2 regions of the Lysinibacillus sp. FSL H8-0500 genome follow, and region 1 is predicted to be linked to the other one. Evidence: a T-box and tRNA genes for the amino acid it is inferred to sense, from the RefSeq annotation. Region 1 holds a T-box; the other holds one or more tRNA genes.
What was found. The T-box of region 1 lies ahead of alaS (alanine--tRNA ligase). A T-box ahead of a tRNA ligase gene usually reads a tRNA of that ligase, here a tRNA-Ala.
Positions count from the first base shown of each region.

Region 2: it encodes a tRNA-Ala, which carries the amino acid that the T-box ahead of alaS (alanine--tRNA ligase) is inferred to sense. The anticodon was not compared.

Region 1 is NZ_CP150292.1:3,178,355-3,193,218, forward strand. It holds gene MHB44_RS15185 (peptidase U32 family protein) at 1-23, opposite strand, end outside; gene MHB44_RS15190 (O-methyltransferase) at 29-661, opposite strand; gene mltG (endolytic transglycosylase MltG) at 927-2,054, opposite strand; gene MHB44_RS15200 (DUF1292 domain-containing protein) at 2,206-2,733, opposite strand; gene MHB44_RS15205 (DUF1292 domain-containing protein) at 2,982-3,290, opposite strand; gene ruvX (Holliday junction resolvase RuvX) at 3,309-3,725, opposite strand; gene MHB44_RS15215 (IreB family regulatory phosphoprotein) at 3,728-3,994, opposite strand; gene alaS (alanine--tRNA ligase) at 4,083-6,743, opposite strand; T-box leader at 6,810-7,025, opposite strand; gene hpaB (4-hydroxyphenylacetate 3-monooxygenase, oxygenase component) at 7,524-8,960, opposite strand; gene MHB44_RS15230 (ATP-dependent RecD-like DNA helicase) at 9,092-11,524, opposite strand; gene hisA (phosphoribosylformimino-5-aminoimidazole carboxamide ribotide isomerase) at 11,793-12,560, shown strand; gene MHB44_RS15240 (hypothetical protein) at 12,557-12,844, shown strand; gene MHB44_RS15245 (GTP pyrophosphokinase family protein) at 13,038-13,757, shown strand; gene MHB44_RS15250 (DHA2 family efflux MFS transporter permease subunit) at 13,852-14,864, opposite strand, start outside.
Region 2 is NZ_CP150292.1:148,370-163,233, reverse strand. It holds gene MHB44_RS00810 (LLM class flavin-dependent oxidoreductase) at 1-1,201, opposite strand, end outside; gene MHB44_RS00805 (acyl-CoA dehydrogenase family protein) at 1,241-2,464, opposite strand; gene MHB44_RS00800 (acyl-CoA dehydrogenase family protein) at 2,478-3,686, opposite strand; gene sfnG (dimethylsulfone monooxygenase SfnG) at 3,705-4,781, opposite strand; partial or broken gene MHB44_RS00790 (IS30 family transposase) at 6,120-6,266, shown strand; rRNA gene rrf (5S ribosomal RNA) at 6,394-6,509, opposite strand; rRNA gene MHB44_RS00780 (23S ribosomal RNA) at 6,621-9,549, opposite strand; rRNA gene MHB44_RS00775 (16S ribosomal RNA) at 9,831-11,382, opposite strand; tRNA gene MHB44_RS00770 (tRNA-Ala) at 11,528-11,603, opposite strand; tRNA gene MHB44_RS00765 (tRNA-Pro) at 11,619-11,695, opposite strand; tRNA gene MHB44_RS00760 (tRNA-Arg) at 11,705-11,781, opposite strand; tRNA gene MHB44_RS00755 (tRNA-Leu) at 11,790-11,878, opposite strand; tRNA gene MHB44_RS00750 (tRNA-Gly) at 11,884-11,958, opposite strand; tRNA gene MHB44_RS00745 (tRNA-Leu) at 11,994-12,078, opposite strand; tRNA gene MHB44_RS00740 (tRNA-Lys) at 12,096-12,171, opposite strand; tRNA gene MHB44_RS00735 (tRNA-Thr) at 12,178-12,253, opposite strand; tRNA gene MHB44_RS00730 (tRNA-Val) at 12,257-12,332, opposite strand; rRNA gene rrf (5S ribosomal RNA) at 12,343-12,458, opposite strand; rRNA gene MHB44_RS00720 (23S ribosomal RNA) at 12,570-14,864, opposite strand, start outside.

The DNA of each region.
Region 1 (14,864 bases):
ACAAGCAATTCTGGTTTTTTCATAGTAGTCACCTCTTCAAACATAGTAATAAACCATCACCGACTGGTAAAAAAGCACTTGTATAATCGGGGTGCTGCATAATCCAATCCGTGAAGTTTTTTAAATTGCGAATCATTGTACGCTTACGACGTGGCACATCCTTTAAATCTAAATCTGACAAGCCATGCATATACATATTATCAATATACAGCACACCACCTGATGCTACGAGAGGCGCATATTTTTCAAAAAAGCGCTGATATTGTCCCTTTGCGGCATCAATAAAAACAGCATCAAATGTTGTGTGAATGACTTGATCATCCACCTCTAACGCGTCTCCTTCAATGACCGTAATGCGATCTGCTACAGTTGAACGTTCAATATAAGCCTTTGCTGCTGTTACACGCTCTGTATCACGCTCAATTGTAACAATTTGTACATGTGGCAATGCCTCTGCCATTCTGATCGCTGAATATCCAATTGCCGTGCCGATCTCTAAAATTTTTGACGGATTTTGAATACGTAGTAGCTGATTTAATGCATCAATCGCTGCTAGCTGCATAATTGGTACATGATTCTCTTCCGCATATGCTTCCATTTCTAAAAGCAATGCATTACGTGGCTGTATAAATGATTGTATATATTCATCTGATAATTCCATTGTTTCACCCTCATTTAAAAGGCAACGTGCGCTTTGCCGTTGTCTGTGCTTCATCATTTAACAAAAAGAAAAAGACCAAACATAAAGTCTTGGTACTTACTCATACAAAAATAAGCAATTGTTTTAAATGTGCTTAAACAATTGCCACCACGCATATTTATTTCACATAGAATGCGGATTGACCAAAAATCACACTTTATAATAGCACGAAAATAGAAGGAAAGCTATTTTTCTTTCCTTCTATTTTCGTGCTATACGTTTATGCTTACTCTGCCTGACGTAAATATTTTTCGACCTTCTGTAAATGCTCATCATAAGTTTTGGAGAAGTGGTTGACACCCTCTTTATCTGCCAAGAAGTAGAAGTACTCTGTTTCGCTTGGGTTTAATGTTGCCTCGATCGACGTTTTACCAGCGCCTGCTATAGGACCGGGTGGTAAGCCTTTATTTTTATAAGTGTTGTAGGCATTATCCACTTCTAAATCTTCATATAGGACGCGGTCTTTATGATCACCAAGTGCATATAAAACCGTAGGATCTGTTTGTAATGGCATATCTGTATTTATTCGGTTATAGAAGACGCTCGCGATTGTTTCTCGATCTGTTTGAGCAGTCGCCTCTTCTTCCAGTAATGAAGCAAATGTTAATAGCTGATGCACAGACATTTGTTTTTCTGCTAAAACATCACTGTAATTTTTCACCACATTATTCATAGCCGCTATCATTTCCTCTACAATCCCCTCTAAAGATGGCTTTTCTTCATAATAGGGGTAGGTTGCTGGGTATAAATAGCCCTCTAAATCATAGCGAATGTTGTCAGCTAACACAGCCTCGGTCACAAGTTCAGGGTAATTGGCCATCATTTGTTGAACAAATGTATCACTTGTCACTAAATCCATAAATTCCTGCTGTGTATATGGCGTTTTCTTTTCAATAATTTGTCCAATTTGTTCAAGTGTTAAGCCTTCAGGAATTGTCATCGTAAAGACAGGCTTACGATATACCTTCCCTGTTTTCAGACTTTCAATGAGCTCATCAAATGTCATTGCTTGTGTTAAATCATAATTCCCTGCTTGGAATTGTGATTCATTTTTAAATTTTGCATAATATTTAAAGACACGCGCATCCTTAATAACACCTTTTTCCTCTAATAGCGTGGAAATAGAGCTTAAACCAGAACCGATTGGTACTTCAACTGCAATTGTTTTTGTGGCATCAGGATCTAGCGGCTTTAATGCACCTTTGACATAATTGTAGCCAATTAAGCCACCGATTCCTATAATCAGCACAAAGACAATAGCAGTAATTGCAACGATTTTTCTCACAATTTTTACCTCAGATTTTTTTTCTTGCATTTTTGCAAACATTTCTTGTTTTTTTGAACCGTTATCCACGGGTTTCCCCCCTATCACTATCCAATATCATACTAGAAATCAACTTTCACGACAAACAGAAATCGACAATTCAGGAGAAATTACATATGTAAAAAAATCTGCCAACAACTTTCGTTAGCAGATTTTTTAATTTCTATAGAAATTGTTCAAGCTATAAAGTGTTTACTACTTCTGCAACAAATTCCCACTCTTCATCCGACTCAATCGGCAATAGCTCTTCAATATGCCCATTCGTGCCAGCGATATATTGTGCAGCAAAGATCTCACGTTCTTCCATCGGCTCATCCGTTGCAGGCACATATAAAACATACGATTTGCCAAATTGTTCAGATGAAAACGTATGAATCACCTCACAAATTTGATCTCTGCCCTCTTCATCTATCACAGTAATTAACTGGGGCTCTTCCTCAAATTCATCGAGAAGTGCTAACACTACCTCATTAATCATTTCCCACTCTAAGTCTGTTTCAACAGGCTGTAAATTTATCATTTCCCCACTATTGTCATCATACTCAAATGTCATAGCGGAAAGATCTCCTGGAATTTCTTCACCATGTTCATCCAAAATTGAGAATAAGACATATGATTTTTCCTCAGCATCAAATGTCAGCACCACACGACAATGTTGCTCCAGACCATCTTCTCCAACCATTATAAATTCTTGTATTTCTTCATTCATATAAATTTCTCCTTCTATAATAATTATTGAGCCGCTACGTCTCTTTTATGCTATTATTGAGCAGATTCTCTTTTTTTGATCACTCTTACACCATTATTGAGCGATTTCTTCTTTTTTTGATCACTCTTATACCATCATTGAGCGAACTCTTCTTTTTTTGATCACTCTTATACCAGCATTGAGCAGAAACTAAAAAAGGAACAAGGACTGCAAGCTGCGATCCTTGTTCCAAGCTTTGAGTTAGAAGATTAGTCTTCGTATTCATCCTCTAAAGCGTTTAAAACGTCCTCTACCATATCCCACTCTGCTTCAGTTTCGATTGGTGTTAATTCACCATCTTCACCATTTTCAGATGGTACAAATGAAGAAACAAAAATTTCAACTGAGCCATCCTCATCTTCTTCTGCGCCTACCATTGAGTAAAATACATATGATTTACTAAACTCTGGGGATTCATGAACGTGAATCACTTCACAAAGCTGCTCGTTTCCGTTCTCGTCAATCACTGTAATGTGTTGAACATGTAATTCTTCTTCATGGTTATGCTCGTGCGCCATGTATTGTCACCTCATCAATTAATTTTTGCTATCTAAGTAGCCTTGTAAAATCATCACAGCTGCCATTTTATCAATAACCTGCTTGCGCTTTTTGCGACTCACGTCCGCCTCGATCAGCATACGTTCTGCTGCCATCGTTGTTAAACGTTCATCCCATAGCTTAACCGGTAGTGAAAATGTTTCTTCCAACAACTTTTTATAGTTCTCGGATGCTTCACCACGCGGTCCTACCGTATTATTCATGTTTTTTGGGAATCCTACAACAAATTCTGTTATAGCATATTCCTTTACTAGCTCGGCGATGCGGTCAATGCCGAACTCTCCGTTAGCTTCATCAATTTTTACGGTTTCAATACCTTGAGCAGTCCAACCAAGCGCATCACTTACAGCAACGCCAACGGTTTTTGACCCAACGTCTAATCCCATAATTCTCATTTCTAGTCCTCGTTATTCTTTTTAATATAAAATTTAACAAGCTCTTCAAGAATTTCGTCACGTTCAAGCTTGCGAATTAAGTTACGAGCATCCTGATGGCGAGGAATATACGCCGGATCACCAGAAAGTAAGTAACCAACAATCTGATTGATAGGGTTATATCCCTTTTCCTCTAATGAAGAATGTACTTTCAACATTACCTGCTTGACTTCCTGTTCCATTGATTCTTCTGGAAAATTAAATTTCATCGTTTGATCAAATGAACTCATGACCAGCACCTCGCTTTCAGAAATAAGGAGATGTGCGAACAAGCTCATCTCCAATTTCTCTTTATTATAACATGTTTTGGTGAATTAATTAAATGGATTTAACATAATCATACACAGAAAGTAATGCTTCATCAAGTTTTGATGCATCTTTAGCGCCTGCCATCGCCATATCTGGACGACCACCGCCTTTACCACCACAGCTTTCAGCCACCATTTTCACAATATTTCCTGCATGATAATTGCCACCAACTAAATCTTTTGACACTCCTGCACATAGCATCACTTTGTCACTATCAACCGCACCAAGAACAATCACAGCCTTTGGCATTTTTGCTTTTAAATCATCCATCATTTGACGCAATTGATTATTATCCTTCGCTTCTACCTTTGTAGCGAGCACTGTCACATCACCAAATGTTTGGGCTGCATCAATAATTGCGCCAGCTTGAGCATTGGCAATTTTTTGAGATAGTGCTTCATTTTCACGTTGTAAATCTTTATAGTCAGTTTGTAATGCCTGTACTTTCGTCACAATATCTTTCGGATTTGCTTTTAATAATGCTGCGGCATCATTTAGTAAAGCCTCCTCCTCTTTTATTGTTTCATAAGCCACCTTACCAGTTACCGCTTCGATACGGCGTGTACCTGCACCAATGCCACCCTCTGACACAATTTTAAAAAAGCCAATTTCAGAAGAACGTTTGACATGAATACCACCACATAGTTCGATTGAATACTCTCCAACGGACACAACGCGTACAATATCGCCATATTTTTCACCGAATAATGCCATTGCACCCTTCGCTTTTGCTTCATCAATACCCATTTCTTCAATTACGACCTCTATATCATCCCACACTTTTTCATTGACAATACGTTCAATTTGCTGTAATTCCTCTTTTGTTACTTGCCCAAAATGGGAGAAGTCAAAACGTAAACGATCAGGTCCTACATATGAACCAGCTTGGTTAACGTGGTCACCTAGCACATCTTTTAATGCGCGTTGCATAATATGTGTCGCTGTATGGTTTTTAATAACTAAATTGCGGTCATCACGATTGACAACGGCTGTGACTGCATCTTCCACATGCATTTCACCAGATTCAACAACTACAGTATGAAGCGGTTGTCCATTTGGTGCTTTTTGTACATCTTTGACAACTGCTGTAAAGCTATCATTCGAAATAGTACCACTATCAGCAATTTGTCCACCCATTTCAGCGTAAAATGGTGTTGTTGCTAACATGACAAGCGCTTCTTGACCTTCTGCAGCAACTTTTGCTACTTGACCCTCCACAATCAACGCTACAATTTCCGTGTCTGCTGTTAATGTATCAAAGCCAACAAATTCACTGGCAACCGTTAAATTCGCTAATACTTCATTTTGTACTTGCATCGAATCCACATCTTGACGAGCTGCACGCGCACGTTCACGTTGTTCCTCCATCGCTGCCTCAAAGCCTTCATGGTCAACCTTCATGCCTACTTCTTCTGCATATTCCTCTGTTAATTCGATTGGGAAGCCGTACGTATCGTATAAACGGAAGGCATCTGCCCCTGGAATATAATCATGATCAGCCTCTTTTTGTGATTCAACTACCTCGTTAAAGATAGCCAGACCACCGTCTAATGTTTCATGGAAGCGAATTTCTTCATTTTTAATGACACGTTGAATAAATTCGCATTTTTCCGTTACCTCTGGATAGAAGTCTTCCATAATTTTACCCACAGTTGGTACTAGTTCAAACATAAATGGTTTCTCGATACCAATTTGCTTCGCATAACGAACAGCACGACGTAGTAAGCGGCGCAATACATAGCCACGGCCTTCATTTGATGGAAGTGCGCCATCCCCAATCGCAAATGCTACTGTACGAATATGGTCTGCAATGACTTTAAATGGTGTATTAATATCTTCCTCTGAGCCGAAGATTTCATGTAAATCTACCTCACCAGGACGTTTATATTTGCGGTTAGCAAATTCCTCGATTTTTTCAATAATCGGCATAAATAAATCAGTATCAAAATTTGTTGGTACATTTTGCACAACGGATACGATACGCTCTAAGCCCATACCTGTATCAATATTTTGCTTTGGTAGTGGTGTATACGTACCATCAGGATTGTGGTTAAATTGCGAGAACACTAAGTTCCAAACCTCAAGATAACGTTCATTTTCTCCTCCAGGATACATTTCTGGATCATTTTCATCCGAACCATATTCTTCGCCACGATCATAAAAAATCTCCGAGTTTGGACCAGATGGGCCCTCACCTATATCCCAGAAATTCCCTTCCAAACGAATTAAACGCTCTTCTGGAAGTCCAATTTCCTGATGCCAAACATCATAGGCTTCCTGATCCTCAGGATGAATTGTAATAGATAATAGCTCTGGATCAAAGCCCATCCATTTTTTATCCGTTAAAAACTCCCAAGCGTAGTGAATGGCTTCTTTTTTGAAGTAATCACCAATCGAAAAGTTCCCTAGCATTTCAAAAAATGTATGATGACGTGCTGTTTTCCCTACATTTTCAATGTCATTGGTACGAATTGATTTTTGTGCATTCGTAATACGTGGATTATCAGGAATTACACGTCCATCAAAATACGGCTTTAATGTAGCAACACCTGAATTAATCCACAGTAATGATGGATCATTAATAGGCACAAGTGGTGCTGATGGCTCATGATGATGCCCTTTTTCTTTAAAGAACTCTAAATACATACGACGAATATCTGCTGCTTTCATGTAAAAAATTCCTCCTAAAATGTGTTGTAAAAATACGATAGCCATGCAAAAAAGCCCTCATCCCAATAAAGGGACGAGGACTTGTAACAATCTCGCGGTACCACCCTAGTTGTAAGCATGTAAAAACACTTACCTCTCTAGCACTTGTAACGTCAGTGAACGGCAGGGATTAGCTGCACTCTGGAGTAGCTTTCCGTAGTTGCGATTGTGAGGATTTTTTCAGCCTAGAAATCCCTTTCTTCTACACGCACAAAAACGTACTTGTTCCATCATCGTTTTTACTATTCTACAGTGCATTATAAAAAAGAACGAGAATTGTGTCAACGCTTGATGCTATATAGAAAGAAGTATTTTTCTTCTACAGCGCTTACGTTAAAAATATTAAAATCATTTTACATAGATTTTAACTACCAACTTTGAATATCCTACTAATAACTGAGAAGCCCGTCCTAATTTATTATATTCTTAAAAATCTAAACAGTCAAAACATTGCAGTTTATATTCCTTTACCTTATAATAATAAGTATTTAAAAGTAATATCTTTTTTACCGACAAATTATAATATTACTTAAACATACATATGCCAATAAGAATAGCTTAATATCTGGATTCCCTCTGAAGAAAATCAGTTTTAATAAAGTCTCAAAAGATTAGAGGGATCAATTATTATCTACTTCTGACTATTGTTTATTTTGGCTGTCATCTGCTGTTGTATGGTACTTTCACCTTTCGCTAAATCACGAACCATCCCCTTCATCGAGGATGGTCCGTATTCGTCTCTTACATATTATCCGCTAAAAAATTTTCTACTCGCTTCACTAAATGCCCTCTGTCGTAATTTTTGTACAGGATGCTCGATAAACGAATAGGATCACCAAAGAAAAAGCGTTCATACAATGTTTGCCTTGTACCAAAGCTACTCATTGTTAAATCCCAAGCTAAGCGGAATTTTTGAACACGTTCCTCCCCACCATCTTGAAATGATTGTAAGTAGTATGCAAGGTCACCCTCATCCTTAGCAAAGGCTTGTGCACTTGGGATGGACATTAAGCCACTCGCGCCAAGCAATTGAATAATTTCGGTAAAGGTCGGATAGACTTTCGGAAAAATTTGAATAGCGACCTGTAATGTGGAAAGATCTGGTCTCACAAAGCCAAATTGATCTCGCTGTGCCTCGATTTCTGATTTTAAGAGCAATGCTTTCATTGTTTCTAATGTTACGATAATATCAACCACTTTTTGTTGTACATGCTGGTAATCACCAATATTAATGGTGTCAACGATCGACTGTACAACTCCTAGCACAAATTCTGTTTTCGCAATTTGGCGAGAAAGCACTTGGTGTAGTGTGTACGCCTGAAAGCCGCTAACATTCATAAAATCATTCGCGACATCCACATTTTCATAATAAAAAACGCGTTCCCATGGGACAATCACATCGTCAAAAACAACAATAGTATCCATCTCTTCAAAACGAGCACTTAATGGATGATCAAAGGTCGAATCTCCTCCAACAAAGGATTGTCGACACAAAAACTTTAAACCTGCTGTATTACTCGGTATAGAAAAGCCAAAAGCCTTCCATTCATCATAGCCATTGGTTGATAACACAAGTAGCTCGTCTGTGATACCTCCTTGTGTAGCAAGCAATCTTGCCCCTTTTATTATTAACCCTTTACTTGTTTTTCCCACAATTTTTGCAGCAATGGTCACTTCCTCATCCTCAATATAGTAGCGCTTGCGATTTACTTGAGGCTCTATAAAGGTATGTGTCATTGTTAAATCATGCTCACGGGCATAATCATAAAACTGTAGTAAATGCTCTGGAAAACAGTTTGGCTTATCTTTTAAAAAGTCCGATGCTGAAGCTAAGGCCATTAATGTTGTATTCATATAATCAGGACTTCTTCCCATAAAGCCATGAGAGGATAAAGCCCATTCTTGCGCAGCATAACGCCTTTTCACAAGGTCCTCTGACGTTATCACTTGAAGAAAGGATACCCCCACCCTCTCTTTACTAGTTGGCGATTCATAGGTCATTGTTTCAAGAAGCTCCTGGTGATGCTGTAAATCAAAGAGCTTTGCTTGACTCTGCATAACCCCCTTAAATGCAGGATGCTCTGACACCTTACCTCTCACGACTTCCCCGTCCAACGAAATATACGTGTTTAAAGCATCAATACGATCAATATATTGCTGTCCCGTTCGAATTGGCACGCTATCACCCCTAAATACCTCTATGTTTTTGTACTCATGTAGTATATGAAATATCTAAATAGTAGGTGACATCTGGCTTATGACAAAAACCCGATCAGCTACGGCCTAATCGGGTTCACATTTAAAATGCTTTAGTTTTCTAAAAAATCATAAGGTGATACATGATCCATACCAATCAGTGGATGAATAGTAGGTGCGGTTTCTACGGTAAGCTTATAGTCAGTGGATAATGACTCCTGACGATCTCCATCTGCTACAGAAACTGCCTCTACCTCTACTAGCTCTTCAGCCACCTCCATTGGATTTAGTCGTGCACGTAAGGAGGTAAAACGTTGAAGATCATCTGTACGCTGTAGGCCATCTGCCAACACATCTGCCTCGCCACATAAAATCAAGAAATTTTTTGCTCGTGTAATGCCTGTATATAAAAGATTGCGTCGTAGCATTTTCGAGTAGCCTCTTACAACAGGCATAATCACGGTCTGAAACTCAGAGCCCTGCGATTTATGAATAGAGCAGCAGTAGGCAAGTGTTAGCTGATTGAGATCACCACGTTGATACGTTACCTCAATGCCATCGAAGGATACAACTAGTAAATCCTGCTTTTCGATTGTTTCCTTCGCCTTAATAATACTAACAACTTCTCCCATGTCCCCATTAAAAACATTGCTTTCAGGCTGGTTGACAAGTTGTAGCACTTTGTCTTTGATGCGATAGGTGGTATCACCAAAAACAAGCTCTTTGCGTGTGCCTGTATCATTAGGGTTAATCAGCTCTTGAATCATTTTATTTAAATTGTCAATACCAGCCGGCCCTTTATACATAGGCGCAAGCACTTGGATATTGCGAATCTCTTGTCCTTTTGCAACAGCACTCTTGACCACCTGTGTAACTACATTTGCCACTTGATCGGCTGATGCTTTGATAAATGAACGATCAGTTGTTTTCATCGTTAAATTATTAGGAATCGTTCCTTTTTTTATTTGATGGGCTAGTTCGATAATCGTTGAACCTTCCGCTTGTCTATAAACATCCGTTAATTCAACAGTTGGCAACTGTTTTGATGCCAATAAATCCTTTAGTACCTGTCCTGGACCTACTGGAGGAAGCTGATCTTGGTCGCCAACAAAGACTACCTGTACATCCTCATGTAAAGACTTTAATAGTTGATGGGCAAGCCATGTATCAACCATTGACATCTCATCCACAATAATGAGCTTCCCTGTCACTTCTCGCTCTGTTTCTTCCTCTTTTTCTTGTCCTGTAAAGCCCAGTAAACGATGGATGGTCATTGCAGGAAGCTCTGTTGATTCAGCCAAGCGTTTAGCAGCACGCCCTGTTGGTGCACAAAGAATAATGGGAAAAGGCTGTTCTTTTTGTGCATATTCTTTTGGATTTAATGATAACCCATGAAGCTGTGCATAGACTTCAACGATCCCACGTACAACCGTTGTTTTCCCAGTACCAGGTCCACCTGTTAAAATCATGACCGCTGAATTTAGAGCCTGCTCAATGGCATTCGCTTGTGTCTCTGCATAGGTGACATGCAGTCGCTCCTCTGTCTCACCAATTGCTTTGCGAATTTCATCCTTACTAAAATGCTCTGCCTCCCGATTCCGTTCAATAAGGGTTACGATTTTAGAGGCAATACCTATCTCTGAAAAATACAGAGAAGGCAAATATAATCTTGTTTCCTCACCACAAATCTTGCTTTCTTCTCGCAGCTCTATACATGCCTGTGAAATAGCCTCAAACGGAATTTCCTGCTGTTGACTCTGCTCCAGCATATCCTTGACAAGTGGTAAAACATGTTCTGCATCCAAATACACATGACCATCCGATAAAGCCGCTGTATTTAATATATGCAAAATAGCTGCCTTGACACGGTCAGGATGATTACCTGTAATCCCTAACTTGGCACCTAACTCATCTGCTCGAAAGAAACCAATTCCTTCGATATCTTCAATAAGACGGTATGGATTTGCCATTAGCAGCTCTATCGCCTCTGTACGATAGGTTTGATAAATTTTCATACCAAGCTGTGGGCCAAATCCCCACTCATTAAGCTGAATCATTACACGCTCTAAGCCGAGATTTTGTTCGATGGTGCTACGAATAATCTCTTTTTTATCTGCGGATAGGCGCGGCACAATATCTAGTGCACCAGCATCCTCTAAAATCAGTCTCAGTGCATTCGCTCCAAGCTTATCAACAATCGTTTCGGCTGTTTTTTTACCAATGCCCACAAATAAATCGCTCGATAAATAATGGATAATTCCTTGTTCAGTTGCTGGTACTTCCTTCGCAAATGTCTCAATTTGAAATTGCACACCATACTTTGGATGCTGTTTTAAGTTACCTGTAAAACGATATTGCTCATCCATTTGTAGCGGGGGAAAATAGCCAACCACAATAATTTCTTTATCTTCATATTGCAAGTTTGTCTCTTGAATTTTCACGCGCACAATGGAATACATATTTTGGGCATTATGAAAAATAGAGACGATTGGACGTCCGAGTATAAAAAACTTATTAAGCTCAAATAAATCGAATTGGTCTGTCATGTTCGGGTTCGTCCTTTCGTATCATTGTCAATCCCTTTATTTTACCATAGCCTGTGCAAAATAGCGTTGTCAAAAATATTTTCGCTCTCTTATTCTCATATTATTTCGATAAATGACAATTCTCTGCTTTTATGATTCTTTCCATGCTATGATAGAATCAATTACATCTTGTGGGACACTCACTAAGACCTTATCTTAATACAGCAGGGACTTGCACTTCTACTGGATCAAGATAAATAAGATTTTGTACGGAAGGATTGTGGAAGGATTGGAATTTAGACCTTGCATCGATTTACACGATGGCAAAGTAAAACAAATTGTGGGGAGTACGCTGGGGCATGCAGATCAAACAGTCGTTGAAAATTTTATTTCTAGTTATGATGCAAGCTACTATGCCCAAATGTTTGCAAACGATCATTTAACAGGTGGACATGTTATTATGCTTGGTTCAGGAAATGAAGAAGCAGCCCTCTCTGCTTTAGCTGCCTATCCGCAAGGCTTACAGATTGGCGGTGGTATTACAACTGAAAATGCACAGCGCTTTATTGAGGCAGGTGCTTCACATATTATTGTGACTTCCTTTATCTTTCATGATGGACAACTAGATGTAGCGCGTTTACAGCAACTTTGTCAGCAAATTGGCAAGGAGCATCTTGTGATTGATCTAAGCTGTAAAATGCGAGATGGTAAGTGGTTTGTAATGACTGATAAATGGACAAAATTCAGTGATTTTGAAGTCAATGCCAAATCCATTGCTTATATCGAAGGCTTCTGTGATGAATTGTTGATTCATGCGGTGGATGTGGAAGGAAAAAAGGGTGGCATGCAGGAAAGTTTAGTACGGGATTTAGCTGCCTGGACATCTATTCCAACTACCTATGCAGGCGGTGTTCGTTCATTGGAGGATTTAGCAAAGTTCAATGATTTAGCCAAAGGAAGGCTTCATGTCACAATTGGTAGTGCCCTCTCTATTTTTGGTGGAGATCTACCGTATACAGATGTAGTAAAATATTGTAAAGAAGGCGGGATACTGTGAATCTTATCTACAAAGAATATGTTTTTCCTTTTCAAGAAACAAATTTAGAGCGTATTATTGATGGCAAATATTTCAAGGTCAATAAAAGAGATCACTCTCTTGCTATACAGATTCAGCTTGATAATGAGCAAATGCTGCTTGAGTTTTCTAAATCCTTAAAGGCAACGTGTGGTTTCCTGCGTGACCAAGAAACAGAACCTTATATTGAAACATCTATTGATTTGCAAGTATTTGTCGATGAATTTAATAAACGTTATAACTTAAATGCTAAAATTATTGCTTAAAGCAAAGGGGCTCCCCTTTGCTTTCTTTTTATTTAATGAAACCTTTTTCCCTTTATAACGGTTATATAGTAGGTCTCTTCTTATAGAAGAATACAAAAATCTCCAATAGTTAGCTAATTCATTGCGATTCATAACTTCTCTGCATAAAATAAAATTAAAAAGGAATAAACTTAGAAGAAAGGATGGATAATAAATGAAAACTGAATATGAGATAGCATCTTTCGCATCATTTCAAACAGAGCTAACTCGCTTCTTTTTAGCCTATAAATCGGCTTTACAGGAAGTAGAAACAAAAATTAATATTTTACAAGAAGAATTTAAGCTTATTCATGAATATAATCCAATCGAGCATGTTTCAACACGTATGAAATCGCCCAAAAGTATTTTAGCCAAAATCATGAAAAGAGGCATTCATCCATCACTTGAAGCTATTCGTGAAAATATTCGTGATATAGCAGGTGCTCGTATTACATGTTCCTTTGTAGAGGATATTTATAAAGTTAGTGCTATGCTACAGGCACAACATGATATTGAGATTGTAGAGATTAAAGACTATATTGCCAACCCCAAGGATAATGGTTATCAAAGTCTTCATCTTATTATAAAAGTACCAATTTTTATGTCTGATCGTATGGCTAAGGTTTACACAGAAATTCAAATTCGCACAATTGCTATGGATTTTTGGGCAAGCCTTGAGCATAAAATTTATTATAAATATAACAAGGAAGTGCCTGAGCATATTCGTATAGAATTAAAAGAAGCCGCTCTCCAGGCTGCTGAATTAGACCGTAAAATGGAGCGACTAAATAAAGAAATTAATATTTTAAAGGAAAATGAGGCTGAACCTCCAATGCTAGATAGCCCCATAGCACATCTAGCTAAATATTTAACACAGCTTCCGCCTCATCAATAATTAAAAATCCGCTTTACTTTCTGCAAAGAGAGCACGAGCCAAAGCGAGGCCTTGTGCTCTTGCTTTTCCTGCAGAAGCTACACGGATTTTGCCTTTATCTACTTTCTTTAGATTTTGTGGCGATAAAGAAGGAGAAAATCAGGGCACAGATGGCAAAGGCAAAGGCTGTGATATAAACATAGCTTACACCACTCGCAATAGTGTCCTTTAAAAAGCTTACTTCTTCTAAATTAAAGCCACCTTTTGCAAATTCACCATTTAATTGAATTTCACCTTTTCCTAGTGATGCCATCTTTTCACTCGTTGCTAAGTTAAAAATCATACCGAATAACGCCGCACCAATGGCTTGACTAAATGTATTGGTAAAGGAATTTAAGCCAATGGATATACCAAGCTGCTTTGGATGAGCCACCTTTTGTATGGAAATCATTAACATTGGCATAATAAAGCCCATGCCAAGCCCAATTAAGGAGGACCCAATATAAACGTTAAAATCGCTAGAGTCTGACGTTAATCTTGCCAACAAAATTGCCCCAATGCTTAGTAAAATCGTTCCTATTTGAATAATGCGTTTATTCGTTAAACGTCCGATTAAATAACCTGCTGTAATGGAGTTTACCGTCCAAAAAACAGACATAGGTGTTAATAATAAGCCTGCCTGTGTAGCGTTTTTGCCAAGAACACTTTGGGCAAATATTGGAATATACACCGTCACGCCAATCACAATAGACATGGCACTTAAGGTTAACGCATTAATCACCATAAGACGACCATTTTTAAACAATGTTAATGGAATAATGGGTTCCTCTGCTCGTAGCTCCACCCAAATAAAAATACCTAAAAAGATAGCTGCCATGCCAAACATAAGTAGGGACTGGCTCGATAACCAAGCCTGTGTTTTACTGTTATCAATAATGACGTATAGGAGTGCCACCATGCCAATTGTGAATAATGTCGCACCTAAATAATCAATTTTACGCTTCACTGCCTCTAACTGCTCCTGGTAATGCTTGACAATTAAATAAATAGAGGCTAAGCCAAAGGGTACATTAATAAAGAAGATAAAGTGCCATGACACTTGGTCAACAATAAAGCCACCAAATAATG
Region 2 (14,864 bases), 1.8 Mb from region 1:
TAGCATACGCTATATTAAAGCCATCAATATCGGTTTCATCCACCCATTCTTCAAATTTATCAACAATTTGCTCAGGGGTTCCTACAACAACAGGTCCCATACCACCAATACCTGCAAAAGTAGCTAATTCCCTTACTGTCCATTTTTTATTTGGACTAAATTTTGTTAAGACTTCCAGTAGGGATTTTATGGCGTTTGTTTCAATGTAGTTGATTTCCTCATCTAAATCATATTGTGAGAAATCCACACCTGACCAGCCACTTAGCAGCGTTAATGCACCTTCTAAGCTAACATAGCTTGCTAACTCATCATATTTAGCCCATGCTTCTTGCTCTGTTTCACCAACAATTGGTGTAAATAAAGCAAATACCTTTAAGCTCTGTGGATCTCTGCCTTCATCTCGAGTTTTTTGGCGCAAGTCCTTCACATATGCCGCACTTGCCTCCTTTGATGGTACAGAAATAAATGTACATTCTGCATGCTTTGCTGCAAACTTTTTACCAGCCTCTGAGGCACCCGCTTGGAATAATACTGGTGTTCGTTGTGGGGATGGCTCACATAGATGGATACCGGGAACATCAAAATATTTCCCTTTATGCTGAATCTCATGAATTTTTGTAGGGTCTGTAAATACACCTGTTTCTTTATCACGGATGACAGCCTGCTCCTCCCAGCTTCCTTCCCACAGCTTATAACATACCTCTAAGTACTCATCAGCAATATGATAACGCTCTTGGTGCTGAAATCTATCCCCTATATCAATATTTTTAGTACCACTTTCTAAATAGGAGGTAACGATATTCCAAGCAACTCTGCCTTTTGTCAGATGATCGAGTGTTGAAATACGTCGAGCAAATGGATAGGGATGCTCAAAGGTTGTCGAGCATGTAATACCAAATCCTAAATGCTTTGTAGCATGTGACATAGCAGATACTAGCAAAATAGGGTCATTGACTGGCACTTGTGTTGCCTCTCGTATCGTTGTTTCTTTATCATTGCCATAGACATCATAAATACCAATTACATCAGCAATAAACAATCCATCAAAACGTCCTTTTTCCAGTGTTTTTGCTAGCTCCACCCAATACTCAATATCCTTATAGCGCCATGCCTGATCATCTGGATGTCTCCACAGACCTGGTGACTGGTGCGCCACGCAATTCATATCAAATGCATTCAAATAGATACGCTTTTTCTTCATAATAGTCTGCCCTTTCTACCCTCGCTTATCTTTAATTGATTATGCAGTTGTTGAAGCGTTCTTATCTTCTCCCCATAGCTCTAATGGCAAATCTAAAATCAGTTTGCCGACTTGATCACGTCCAATATGATTGGAGGGAGCCATTGGAATACCTCCACGTGCATCACGATATAGTCTCTCAAAAATGCCTTCTGCATAACCATAGCCACCAGCTACTTCCATCGCCACACGAGCTGCAAAATCAGCAAGCTCCGTTGTTTGCACCTTAAATTCTACAATTTCTCTCCCTAATAAAGAGAGGGATTCTCCTTTTGCTAATAGCTCATCATGGTGACGGGCTAAATCTAATTGCCATGCCTTTAAAGCTGTAATTTGAATTTGAACCTCTGCTAATCTTGCTCGTAATACTTGGTAATCAGCAAGACGTTTATTAAACCCTTTGTTTACAGCACTTTTCACATGATTCACCGCAGCATCTAATGCGCCTTGTGCTACCCCTAACCAAGCTGAGGCTAAACCTACTAAATAAATAGGGTTAATGCCCTCCGCAATAATATCCTTACCTAAGCCCTCTTTCCCTAAAAGATCTCGCTTTGGTACAACGACATGATCATAACGAATAGGTCCGCTATGATTGCCACGCACACCTAATGCCTTCCAAGGCCGTGCTGTAATGCCTTTACTTTTGCCATCTACAATAAAGAAGCTAAGATCACTAACATCCTCACTATCTGGCGTTCTTGTTTGTAATAAATAGAAATCGGCTTGACCTCCACTCGTTGTAAAGGATTTTTCTGCATTAATGACATAATCTTCTGCTCGGCGCTCTGCTTGACTTAAGCTATACCAAACATGACCACGCGTTGCTTTTTCACTAATCGAAAATGTACCAATTAATCCGTCACGAATCGGTAATAGCCAGCGTTCCTTTTGCTCATCATTTCCGTATAAATGAATGCCCTGTGCCCCGCCAACATGCATTGCATATACAAGTGCAGTCGAAGCATCTACCTTGCCAATTTCCTCTGCGGCAATGGCAAATCCTAAATAACCTAAGCCTAAGCCACCCCATTTTTCATCAATTGTGACAGAATTCCACCCTTCTTTCGCTAAAGCTAGAAGATTTTCACGCGGGAATTTTGCTTCCTTATCAATAATTTCTGCATTGGCTTTAATGACTGTTTCAATAATTGGACGAATTCGCTGACGAATCTCCTCTATATATTCTCTGGAATACGGATTTTTTTCTGCTACTATGCTCATTCATTTTCCCCCTTTAGAAATATACTTCATTAATGGGTAAGTCAATTTCATTTACTTCATAATTCCCAATTGCCCTTGCTTTGTAGACGGTTGGATTATGAGAAGAGATCGTACGAATATTGCGCCAATGCCGATCTAACTGGGCTGTTTTGCGTGTGGCAGAAGCACCTCCCACCTCAAATAATAGTGTTGATGCCTCGAGAGCTAGCTTGTCAACAACAACTTTAGCCTGGGCTGCACGCAATGATGCTTGATGGCTTGCTTTGTATGAAATGATACCTTTGTCAGCCGTTTCGATGGCTTTATCTAGCTCCTTCGCTGCTGCCAATACAATTGCTTTAGCGGCAAAGGCACTACTAGATAATTCGCCCACTACTTGTAGTAGCTGTGGATCTTCCGTTGGTTTTTCTGCCGCTGCAAAACTAAATGTTCTTGTCCTTGTCGATAGTAAATTCACCGCATCCTCTACAATAGTATGTAGAATTCCTACAATGACAGCCTGTAAGAATAACTGTAAATGTGCATTGAATGGTGTTGTATGATCAGGAATAGTAAAAACTTCTGATTTTTCAACAAATACATGTTTTAAGTTTGTTGTACCACTTCCCGTTAAGGTTTGACCGAATCCATCCCAATCATCTACCACTTCAATGCCCTCTCGATCAGTTGGCAAAATCACCCGAACCGTTTTGCCGTTAATATCTGAGGCCATAATCTCTACCCACTCTGCATATAACGTACCAGTACTAAAATATTTTGTACCATTTAGGCGATATCCGTCACCATCTACTGTTAGGCTCGTTTCAAATTGGAAAAGGCCCGCATTTATGCTATTTAGCTCTGTAAAGCCATTACCAATTAAATCGCCTTTCGCAATCGCTTCAAGCCATTTCACATTTTGTAAATTTTCTTTATCTAATAAAAACTGCTCGACTGCATAAAAGTGGTAGCGTAAACTATGCGCAACATCTGGGTCTACGGCTGCTAATTGAATAAGTACATCAAATACATCCTGAATGCTTGCACCAGCTCCTCCAAGTTCTTCAGGTAAGCGTAAAGCGCCTAAACGTGCCTTTTTTATTAACTGAATCGCATGATTTGGATGGACTGTTGGGTTTTCTCTACGCCGTTTTGCAGCATCATCCTTAATTTCTTGTATCAGCTTTGTTAATTCCTCACTATTAGGTTTGACAATTGGACCTAACGTTACTTGTATGGGCATATAAACACCTGCCTTATCTTAATTATTTTGTAATTGTAAATTGGCTTCTTTTTCTTTTACTAAAGGAATGACCTTTTCACCGAAAGCCTTCAAATCCTCCTCATAATGCAAGAAACCTGTTAGCACAATATTGATACCAATTTTCTTTAATTCAATAATTCGATCAGCAACTTGTTCAGCAGTACCAATTAACCCAGTTTTAAAGCCATCATTATATTGAACGAGATCCTCGTATGTTGATTCAGCCCACATGCCGTTTTTATCTTCTGTTGATTGACCCGCTTGTTTAACAGACTCTTTAAAGCCTAAAACAGCCTCATCATTTGCTTGCTCAACAATATCACGCAGTACTTGTTGAGCTTCTTCCTCTGAATCGCGCACAATCACAAAACCATTAATTCCAAATTCAATCGGTTCATTGCCATTTGCTTCCCGAAGAGCTTTTACTTCATCAATTTGAGCTTTAATTTTCTCTAAAGAACCGCCATTCATAAAGTAAACATCTGACACCCGCCCTGCCATTTCCTTCGCAGCCTCTGAATTACCACCTTGAAAAATCTTTGGCGTTTTAATAGGCTTTGGTTTTAACGGTGCTTGATTGACTCTATAAAAATCACCTTTATACGTAAATTCATCCTGTGTCCAAAGACCACGCAGAATATTAATAAACTCCTCAGAACGGCGATATCGTTCATCATGCTCTAACCATGGTTCACCATATCCAGTAAACTCCCCCTTAAACCAACCACTCACAATATTAATAGTTGCTCGACCATTACTTATTTGATCCACCGTAGCAATGATCTTCGCCATCACCGCTGGATGCCATAAACCAGGTAAAACAGCGGTAATAATATTTAATTTAGAAGTAGATGCTGCTAAGGCTGCTGCAAGTGCTGATGCCTCTAATTGATTTTCTGCTCCATAACTAGCGAAAAAGCGTGTTTGTAACAGGACATAATCAAATCCGATATTCTCGGCAATTTGAGCGTACCGTTTGTTCGCTTCAAAAGACCAATCAGTTTGTTGTGGAATATTAGAAATCACCAATCCGCCACTAACATTTGGTGCCCAATACGCAAATTGTAATGTCATACGTTTTTCCTCCTCACCAATAATCTATTTAACTTATGGGAATAATATGATTTATAATAAAAAAATTTTAAATTCCCTTTAACAAAGCACAAAAAAACTCCTTAATGTTTAAATTAAGAAGTCTCTAGTCGTCTAGCAGACCTACTATTAATAAAAGCTTCTATACACCGTAGTCGGTTAACAAATAGGAGCATTCAATTAACTAGTGAGTTACTCATTTATGATTGTTAGCTACATCATACATGCTTAAATTTATAAAGTCAACTATATTTATAAGAATTATCAGAATAAAAATTATTTATTACACTCAGCAATCGGTATATTCTCAATGAAAATGCAGTCTTTACAATTTTATAACGACTGCTTCGAATAAATACGCTGGATCACTGATAGAAGGGTTTCATAAAACTTACGCATATGAATTATATCAAACAGCAAAAGTTATTTATGTAGTTTTTTCGCATATAAACATTTATAGTGACACAGCTTCCCCATGTTATAGGCATTTCAATTACTTACTGAGATGCTATGCATACTCCATTGGTTCACACTTTACATATTTTCTGGGACGATTACCAATTGAATTAGAAAAGCACTGTCAAAATGTTCTTATGATAAATTGTAATATTAAGTACAATATCTGTAAGACAAAATAAAAGAAGTCCATAACGATTTCATGTAAAACACTAGTTACCACACAAACATCAGAGGAAGAATCATTATGATCTACACTTATCTTATCTATGTGTAAAAATGGAAAATCCGCTTGAATTAGGGCCTTCGATCATGACCATAGTAAAACAACTAAAAAAGGCTCTCTGATGATTTCAAAAAAATTACATCGTTCATTTTCAAGCCAATAAATCGAATTGTGGGACGAAATTCACTTTAACATCTGAATTAAAAGAGGCTGTTCAGGAAAAGTTGGGCGAAGCTTGGTCAACAGAACGGATTATTAACTATTTCTATCAAGCAAAGCTGAGTTTAAAGGCAGTTATCGTTGGATTTATGATGGTTCATTAGAAGTACCCATTATACGGTACTTCACCAAAAAGGGGGACGCTTCACACTTATTTCTAAGCATTCAAAGAAAATTTGCAAAAGGGAAATATTCAGACATTGGGAGTTAGATACAGGAGTTTCTGGGCATAGGTAGGCAAAGAGGTGGGCGCTACATTCATTGAGCAAAAAACACGTTGATATGTAGGTTTATTCATTTCAGACCGTTCTGCTATATCAATGTAGACTGCTGTTAGAGCGTTACATAAAGGGGCTATTCATACAGCGGAAAAGAAATTTAGCTGTTACACCATGCTTGCAAAAAAGGTAAGCTTCCAAGTCTATTTTGCAGATGCTTATGCTTCATGGCAATGTAGGTGTAATGAAAATGGGAATGGCTTATTATTCCTCAAGAAAACAAATTTTGATGATATCACCTTAGAGGAGATAAATGACGCATTACATCTCATCAACAATCGTCCAAGAAACTGTTTTAGGAAGAACTAGTACACTTAATTTGAAAAACTATCGTATAAATTAATGGATGCTTGAACAAATATTATAGAATCTAAAAAAACAGCCAGCTATGTGCTGACTGTTTTCCTTTTTGTTTGCCTAGCGATGTCCTACTCTCACAGGGGGAAGCCCCCAACTACCATCGGCGCTAAAGAACTTAACTTCCGTGTTCGGTATGGAAACGGGTGTGACCTCTTTGCCATTATCACTAGACTATTTGAAAGACAATACTTATTATAACATATTTTATAAAAATTACAAGTATATTATAATATTTTATTCTTTCAAAACTGGATAAACGGTGCATTGACTGTAACAAATATTTTGGTTAAGTCCTCGATCGATTAGTATTCGTCAGCTCCATGTGTCGCCACACTTCCACCTCGAACCTATCTACCTCATCGTCTTTGAGGGATCTTACTTACTTGCGTAATGGGAAATCTCATCTTGAGGGGGGCTTCATGCTTAGATGCTTTCAGCACTTATCCCGTCCACACATAGCTACCCAGCGATGCCTTTGGCAAGACAACTGGTACACCAGCGGTGTGTCCATCCCGGTCCTCTCGTACTAAGGACAGCTCCTCTCAAATTTCCTACGCCCACGACGGATAGGGACCGAACTGTCTCACGACGTTCTGAACCCAGCTCGCGTACCGCTTTAATGGGCGAACAGCCCAACCCTTGGGACCGACTACAGCCCCAGGATGCGATGAGCCGACATCGAGGTGCCAAACCTCCCCGTCGATGTGGACTCTTGGGGGAGATAAGCCTGTTATCCCCGGGGTAGCTTTTATCCGTTGAGCGATGGCCCTTCCATGCGGAACCACCGGATCACTAAGCCCGTCTTTCGACCCTGCTCGACTTGTAGGTCTCGCAGTCAAGCTCCCTTGTGCCTTTACACTCTACGAATGATTTCCAACCATTCTGAGGGAACCTTTGGGCGCCTCCGTTACCTTTTAGGAGGCGACCGCCCCAGTCAAACTGTCCGCCTGACACTGTCTCCTGCCCCGCTTAGGGGCATGGGTTAGAATTTCAATACAACCAGGGTAGTATCCCACCGACGCCTCCTTCGAAGCTGGCGCTCCGAGATCTCTGGCTCCTACCTATCCTGTACAAGTTGTACCAAAATTCAATATCAGGCTACAGTAAAGCTCCACGGGGTCTTTCCGTCCTGTCGCGGGTAACCTGCATCTTCACAGGTACTATAATTTCACCGAGTCTCTCGTTGAGACAGTGCCCAGATCGTTACGCCTTTCGTGCGGGTCGGAACTTACCCGACAAGGAATTTCGCTACCTTAGGACCGTTATAGTTACGGCCGCCGTTTACTGGGGCTTCAATTCGCAGCTTCGCTTGCGCTAACCACTCCTCTTAACCTTCCAGCACCGGGCAGGCGTCAGCCCCTATACGTCACCTTACGGTTTTGCAGAGACCTGTGTTTTTGCTAAACAGTCGCCTGGGCCTATTCACTGCGGCTCTCTCGGGCTTTCACCCTATCAGAGCACCCCTTCTCCCGAAGTTACGGGGTCATTTTGCCGAGTTCCTTAACGAGAGTTCTCTCGCACACCTTAGGATTCTCTCCTCGACTACCTGTGTCGGTTTGCGGTACGGGCACCTCTCACCTCGATAGAGGCTTTTCTTGGCAGTGTGAAATCAGGAACTTCGTCCATACGGACTCGCCATCACAGCTTGGCGTTACAGTGTGCGGATTTGCCTACACACACGCCTATCTGCTTGGACGCGCATATCCAACAGCGCGCTTACCCTATCCTCCTGCGTCCCCCCATTTCTCAAACGGTGAGGAGGTGGTACAGGAATATCAACCTGTTGTCCATCGCCTACGCCTATCGGCCTCGGCTTAGGTCCCGACTAACCCTGAGCGGACGAGCCTTCCTCAGGAAACCTTAGTCATACGGTGGACGGGATTCTCACCCGTCTTTCGCTACTCATACCGGCATTCTCACTTCTAAGCGCTCCACCAGTCCTTCCGGTCTGACTTCAACGCACTTAGAACGCTCTCCTACCACTGACATCGTAGATGTCAATCCACAGCTTCGGTGAATCGTTTAGCCCCGATACATTTTCGGCGCAGCGTCACTCGACCAGTGAGCTATTACGCACTCTTTAAATGATGGCTGCTTCTAAGCCAACATCCTGGTTGTCTGTGCAACGCCACATCCTTTTCCACTTAACGATTACTTGGGGACCTTAGCTGGTGGTCTGGGCTGTTTCCCTTTTGACTACGGATCTTATCACTCGCAGTCTGACTCCCGTGTATAAATATCTGGCATTCGGAGTTTGTCTGAATTCGGTAAACCGGGATGGCCCCCTCGTCCAAACAGTGCTCTACCTCCAGTATTCTCATCACGAGGCTAGCCCTAAAGCTATTTCGGAGAGAACCAGCTATCTCCAGGTTCGATTGGAATTTCTCCGCTACCCACACCTCATCCCCGCACTTTTCAACGTGCGTGGGTTCGGGCCTCCAGTAAGTGTTACCTTACCTTCACCCTGGACATGGGTAGATCACCTGGTTTCGGGTCTACGACCACGTACTATTTCGCCCTATTCAGACTCGCTTTCGCTGCGGCTCCGCCTTCTACAGCTTAACCTTGCACGTAATCGTAACTCGCCGGTTCATTCTACAAAAGGCACGCTATCACCCATTAACGGGCTCTAACTACTTGTAGGCACACGGTTTCAGGATCTCTTTCACTCCCCTTCCGGGGTGCTTTTCACCTTTCCCTCACGGTACTGGTTCACTATCGGTCACTAGGTAGTATTTAGCCTTGGGAGATGGTCCTCCCGGATTCCGACGGAATTTCACGTGTTCCGCCGTACTCAGGATCCACTCTGGAGAGAACGAACTTTCGACTACAGGGCTGTTACCTGCTCTGGCGGACCTTTCCAAGTCGCTTCATCTAACTCGCTCTTTTGTAACTCCGTATAGAGTGTCCTACAACCCCAAGAGGCAAGCCTCTTGGTTTGGGCTCTTCCCGTTTCGCTCGCCGCTACTCAGGGAATCGATTTTTCTTTCTCTTCCTCCAGGTACTTAGATGTTTCAGTTCCCTGGGTCTGCCTTCAAGACGCTATGAATTCACGTCAAGATCCTACGCGATTAAACGTAGTGGGTTCCCCCATTCGGAAATCTCCGGATCAAAGCTCACTTACAGCTCCCCGAAGCATATCGGTGTTAGTGCCGTCCTTCATCGGCTCCTAGTGCCAAGGCATTCGCCGTGCGCCCTTAATAACTTAACCAAGTTATTAAGCCTATAAAAAAACTTAAAAAATAAATGTGTTTGTTGCTGTCGCTGCGCTTTCGCACAAAAACAGCTTGTTACAATTTCAATGTCGTTTTATCCAGTTTTCAAAGAACAAAGCTACTGCCTGCTTCTACTTCTTCGCAGCTTTGCGACGAAAGCGTAGCGACAGGAGCACATATATGAAGTGTTTCATTCAGAAAGAATGAGCCTTCAAAACTGAACGCAAAACGTAATCATTGTTTCATCCTCGATGAAACATTCCGTAAATATCCTTAGAAAGGAGGTGATCCAGCCGCACCTTCCGATACGGCTACCTTGTTACGACTTCACCCCAATCATCTATCCCACCTTCGGCGGCTGGCTCCAAAAGGTTACCTCACCGACTTCGGGTGTTACAAACTCTCGTGGTGTGACGGGCGGTGTGTACAAGGCCCGGGAACGTATTCACCGCGGCATGCTGATCCGCGATTACTAGCGATTCCGGCTTCATGTAGGCGAGTTGCAGCCTACAATCCGAACTGAGAACGACTTTATCGGATTAGCTCCCTCTCGCGAGTTGGCAACCGTTTGTATCGTCCATTGTAGCACGTGTGTAGCCCAGGTCATAAGGGGCATGATGATTTGACGTCATCCCCACCTTCCTCCGGTTTGTCACCGGCAGTCACCTTAGAGTGCCCAACTAAATGATGGCAACTAAGATCAAGGGTTGCGCTCGTTGCGGGACTTAACCCAACATCTCACGACACGAGCTGACGACAACCATGCACCACCTGTCACCGTTGCCCCCGAAGGGGAAACTATATCTCTACAGTGGTCAACGGGATGTCAAGACCTGGTAAGGTTCTTCGCGTTGCTTCGAATTAAACCACATGCTCCACCGCTTGTGCGGGCCCCCGTCAATTCCTTTGAGTTTCAGTCTTGCGACCGTACTCCCCAGGCGGAGTGCTTAATGCGTTAGCTGCAGCACTAAGGGGCGGAAACCCCCTAACACTTAGCACTCATCGTTTACGGCGTGGACTACCAGGGTATCTAATCCTGTTTGCTCCCCACGCTTTCGCGCCTCAGCGTCAGTTACAGACCAGAAAGTCGCCTTCGCCACTGGTGTTCCTCCAAATCTCTACGCATTTCACCGCTACACTTGGAATTCCACTTTCCTCTTCTGCACTCAAGTCCCCCAGTTTCCAATGACCCTCCACGGTTGAGCCGTGGGCTTTCACATCAGACTTAAAGGACCGCCTGCGCGCGCTTTACGCCCAATAATTCCGGACAACGCTTGCCACCTACGTATTACCGCGGCTGCTGGCACGTAGTTAGCCGTGGCTTTCTAATAAGGTACCGTCAAGGTACAGCCAGTTACTACTGTACTTGTTCTTCCCTTACAACAGAGTTTTACGATCCGAAAACCTTCTTCACTCACGCGGCGTTGCTCCATCAGGCTTTCGCCCATTGTGGAAGATTCCCTACTGCTGCCTCCCGTAGGAGTCTGGGCCGTGTCTCAGTCCCAGTGTGGCCGATCACCCTCTCAGGTCGGCTACGCATCGTCGCCTTGGTGAGCCATTACCTCACCAACTAGCTAATGCGCCGCGGGCCCATCCTATAGCGACAGCCGAAACCGTCTTTTAGTCTTTTACCATGAAGCATAAGAGATTATTCGGTATTAGCCCCGGTTTCCCGGAGTTATCCCAAACTATAGGGTAGGTTGCCCACGTGTTACTCACCCGTCCGCCGCTAACGTTGAAGGAGCAAGCTCCTTCTCTGTTCGCTCGACTTGCATGTATTAGGCACGCCGCCAGCGTTCGTCCTGAGCCAGGATCAAACTCTCCATAAAAAGAAATTTGATTTGCTCAAATTGTTTTGCTGGCATCAATTTTGATGTCCAAAATTTTTGTTTTGTTCACTAGCCGAAGCTAGCTACTTAAAACTTGATTGATTACGTTTTGCTTGTTCAGTTTTCAAGGTTCATGTAATTGAATTGGTGGAGCCTAGCGGGATCGAACCGCTGACCTCCTGCGTGCAAGGCAGGCGCTCTCCCAGCTGAGCTAAGGCCCCATAATTTTTAGGAAATGGTCGGGAAGACAGGATTCGAACCTGCGACCCCTTGGTCCCAAACCAAGTGCTCTACCAAGCTGAGCTACTTCCCGTTGTTCTTTTGGCGCGCCCGACAGGAGTCGAACCCATAACCTTCTGATCCGTAGTCAGACGCTCTATCCAATTGAGCTACGGGCGCATTTAAAATGGTGCCGAGGACCGGAATCGAACCGGTACGGTAGTCACCTACCGCAGGATTTTAAGTCCTGTGCGTCTGCCAGTTCCGCCACCCCGGCACATTTGGAGCGGAAGACGAGGTTCGAACTCGCGACCCCCACCTTGGCAAGGTGGTGTTCTACCACTGAACTACTTCCGCATGTGCATACGTTTTTTATCTGGCAATGAAAATAATGGTGCGGGTGAAGGGAGTCGAACCCCCACGCCTTGCGGCGCTAGATCCTAAGTCTAGTGCGTCTGCCAATTCCGCCACACCCGCTTATTATTATTTCAAAATGGTGAGCCATGAAGGACTCGAACCTTCGACCCTCTGATTAAAAGTCAGATGCTCTACCAACTGAGCTAATGGCTCGGAAAATGGTGCCGGCTATAGGAATCGAACCCACGACCTACTGATTACAAGTCAGTTGCTCTACCTGCTGAGCTAAACCGGCATATGGTGGAGGATGACGGGCTCGAACCGCCGACCCTCTGCTTGTAAGGCAGATGCTCTCCCAGCTGAGCTAATCCTCCTGGGTAATATGCCTAGCGACGTCCTACTCTCACAGGGGGAAGCCCCCAACTACCATCGGCGCTAAAGAACTTAACTTCCGTGTTCGGTATGGAAACGGGTGTGACCTCTTTGCCATTATCACTAGACTATTTGAAAGACAATACTTATTATAACATATTTTATAAAAATTACAAGTATATTATAATATTTTATTCTTTCAAAACTGGATAAACGGTGCATTGACTGTAACAAATATTTTGGTTAAGTCCTCGATCGATTAGTATTCGTCAGCTCCATGTGTCGCCACACTTCCACCTCGAACCTATCTACCTCATCGTCTTTGAGGGATCTTACTTACTTGCGTAATGGGAAATCTCATCTTGAGGGGGGCTTCATGCTTAGATGCTTTCAGCACTTATCCCGTCCACACATAGCTACCCAGCGATGCCTTTGGCAAGACAACTGGTACACCAGCGGTGTGTCCATCCCGGTCCTCTCGTACTAAGGACAGCTCCTCTCAAATTTCCTACGCCCACGACGGATAGGGACCGAACTGTCTCACGACGTTCTGAACCCAGCTCGCGTACCGCTTTAATGGGCGAACAGCCCAACCCTTGGGACCGACTACAGCCCCAGGATGCGATGAGCCGACATCGAGGTGCCAAACCTCCCCGTCGATGTGGACTCTTGGGGGAGATAAGCCTGTTATCCCCGGGGTAGCTTTTATCCGTTGAGCGATGGCCCTTCCATGCGGAACCACCGGATCACTAAGCCCGTCTTTCGACCCTGCTCGACTTGTAGGTCTCGCAGTCAAGCTCCCTTGTGCCTTTACACTCTACGAATGATTTCCAACCATTCTGAGGGAACCTTTGGGCGCCTCCGTTACCTTTTAGGAGGCGACCGCCCCAGTCAAACTGTCCGCCTGACACTGTCTCCTGCCCCGCTTAGGGGCATGGGTTAGAATTTCAATACAACCAGGGTAGTATCCCACCGACGCCTCCTTCGAAGCTGGCGCTCCGAGATCTCTGGCTCCTACCTATCCTGTACAAGTTGTACCAAAATTCAATATCAGGCTACAGTAAAGCTCCACGGGGTCTTTCCGTCCTGTCGCGGGTAACCTGCATCTTCACAGGTACTATAATTTCACCGAGTCTCTCGTTGAGACAGTGCCCAGATCGTTACGCCTTTCGTGCGGGTCGGAACTTACCCGACAAGGAATTTCGCTACCTTAGGACCGTTATAGTTACGGCCGCCGTTTACTGGGGCTTCAATTCGCAGCTTCGCTTGCGCTAACCACTCCTCTTAACCTTCCAGCACCGGGCAGGCGTCAGCCCCTATACGTCACCTTACGGTTTTGCAGAGACCTGTGTTTTTGCTAAACAGTCGCCTGGGCCTATTCACTGCGGCTCTCTCGGGCTTTCACCCTATCAGAGCACCCCTTCTCCCGAAGTTACGGGGTCATTTTGCCGAGTTCCTTAACGAGAGTTCTCTCGCACACCTTAGGATTCTCTCCTCGACTACCTGTGTCGGTTTGCGGTACGGGCACCTCTCACCTCGATAGAGGCTTTTCTTGGCAGTGTGAAATCAGGAACTTCGTCCATACGGACTCGCCATCACAGCTTGGCGTTACAGTGTGCGGATTTGCCTACACACACGCCTATCTGCTTGGACGCGCATATCCAACAGCGCGCTTACCCTATCCTCCTGCGTCCCCCCATTTCTCAAACGGTGAGGAGGTGGTACAGGAATATCAACCTGTTGTCCATCGCCTACGCCTATCGGCCTCGGCTTAGGTCCCGACTAACCCTGAGCGGACGAGCCTTCCTCAGGAAACCTTAGTCATACGGTGGACGGGATTCTCACCCGTCTTTCGCTACTCATACCGGCATTCTCACTTCTAAGCGCTCCACCAGTCCTTCCGGTCTGACTTCAACGCACTTAGAACGCTCTCCTACCACTGACATCGTAGATGTCAATCCACAGCTTCGGTGAATCGTTTAGCCCCGATACATTTTCGGCGCAGCGTCACTCGACCAGTGAGCTATTACGCACTCTTTAAATGATGGCTGCTTCTAAGCCAACATCCTGGTTGTCTGTGCAACGCCACATCCTTTTCCACTTAACGATTACTTGGGGACCTTAGCTGGTGGTCTGGGCTGTTTCCCTTTTGACTACGGATCTTATCACTCGCAGTCTGACTCCCGTGTATAAATATCTGGCATTCGGAGTTTGTCTGAATTCGGTAAACCGGGATGGCCCCCTCGTCCAAACAGTGCTCTACCTCCAGTATTCTCATCACGAGGCTAGCCCTAAAGCTATTTCGGAGAGAACCAGCTATCTCCAGGTTCGATTGGAATTTCTCCGCTACCCACACCTCATCCCCGCACTTTTCAACGTGCGTGGGTTCGGGCCTCCAGTAAGTGTTACCTTACCTTCACCCTGGACATGGGTAGATCACCTGGTTTCGGGTCTACGACCACGTACTATTTCGCCCTATTCAGACTCGCTTTCGCTGCGGCTCCGCCTTCTACAGCTTAACCTTGCACGTAATC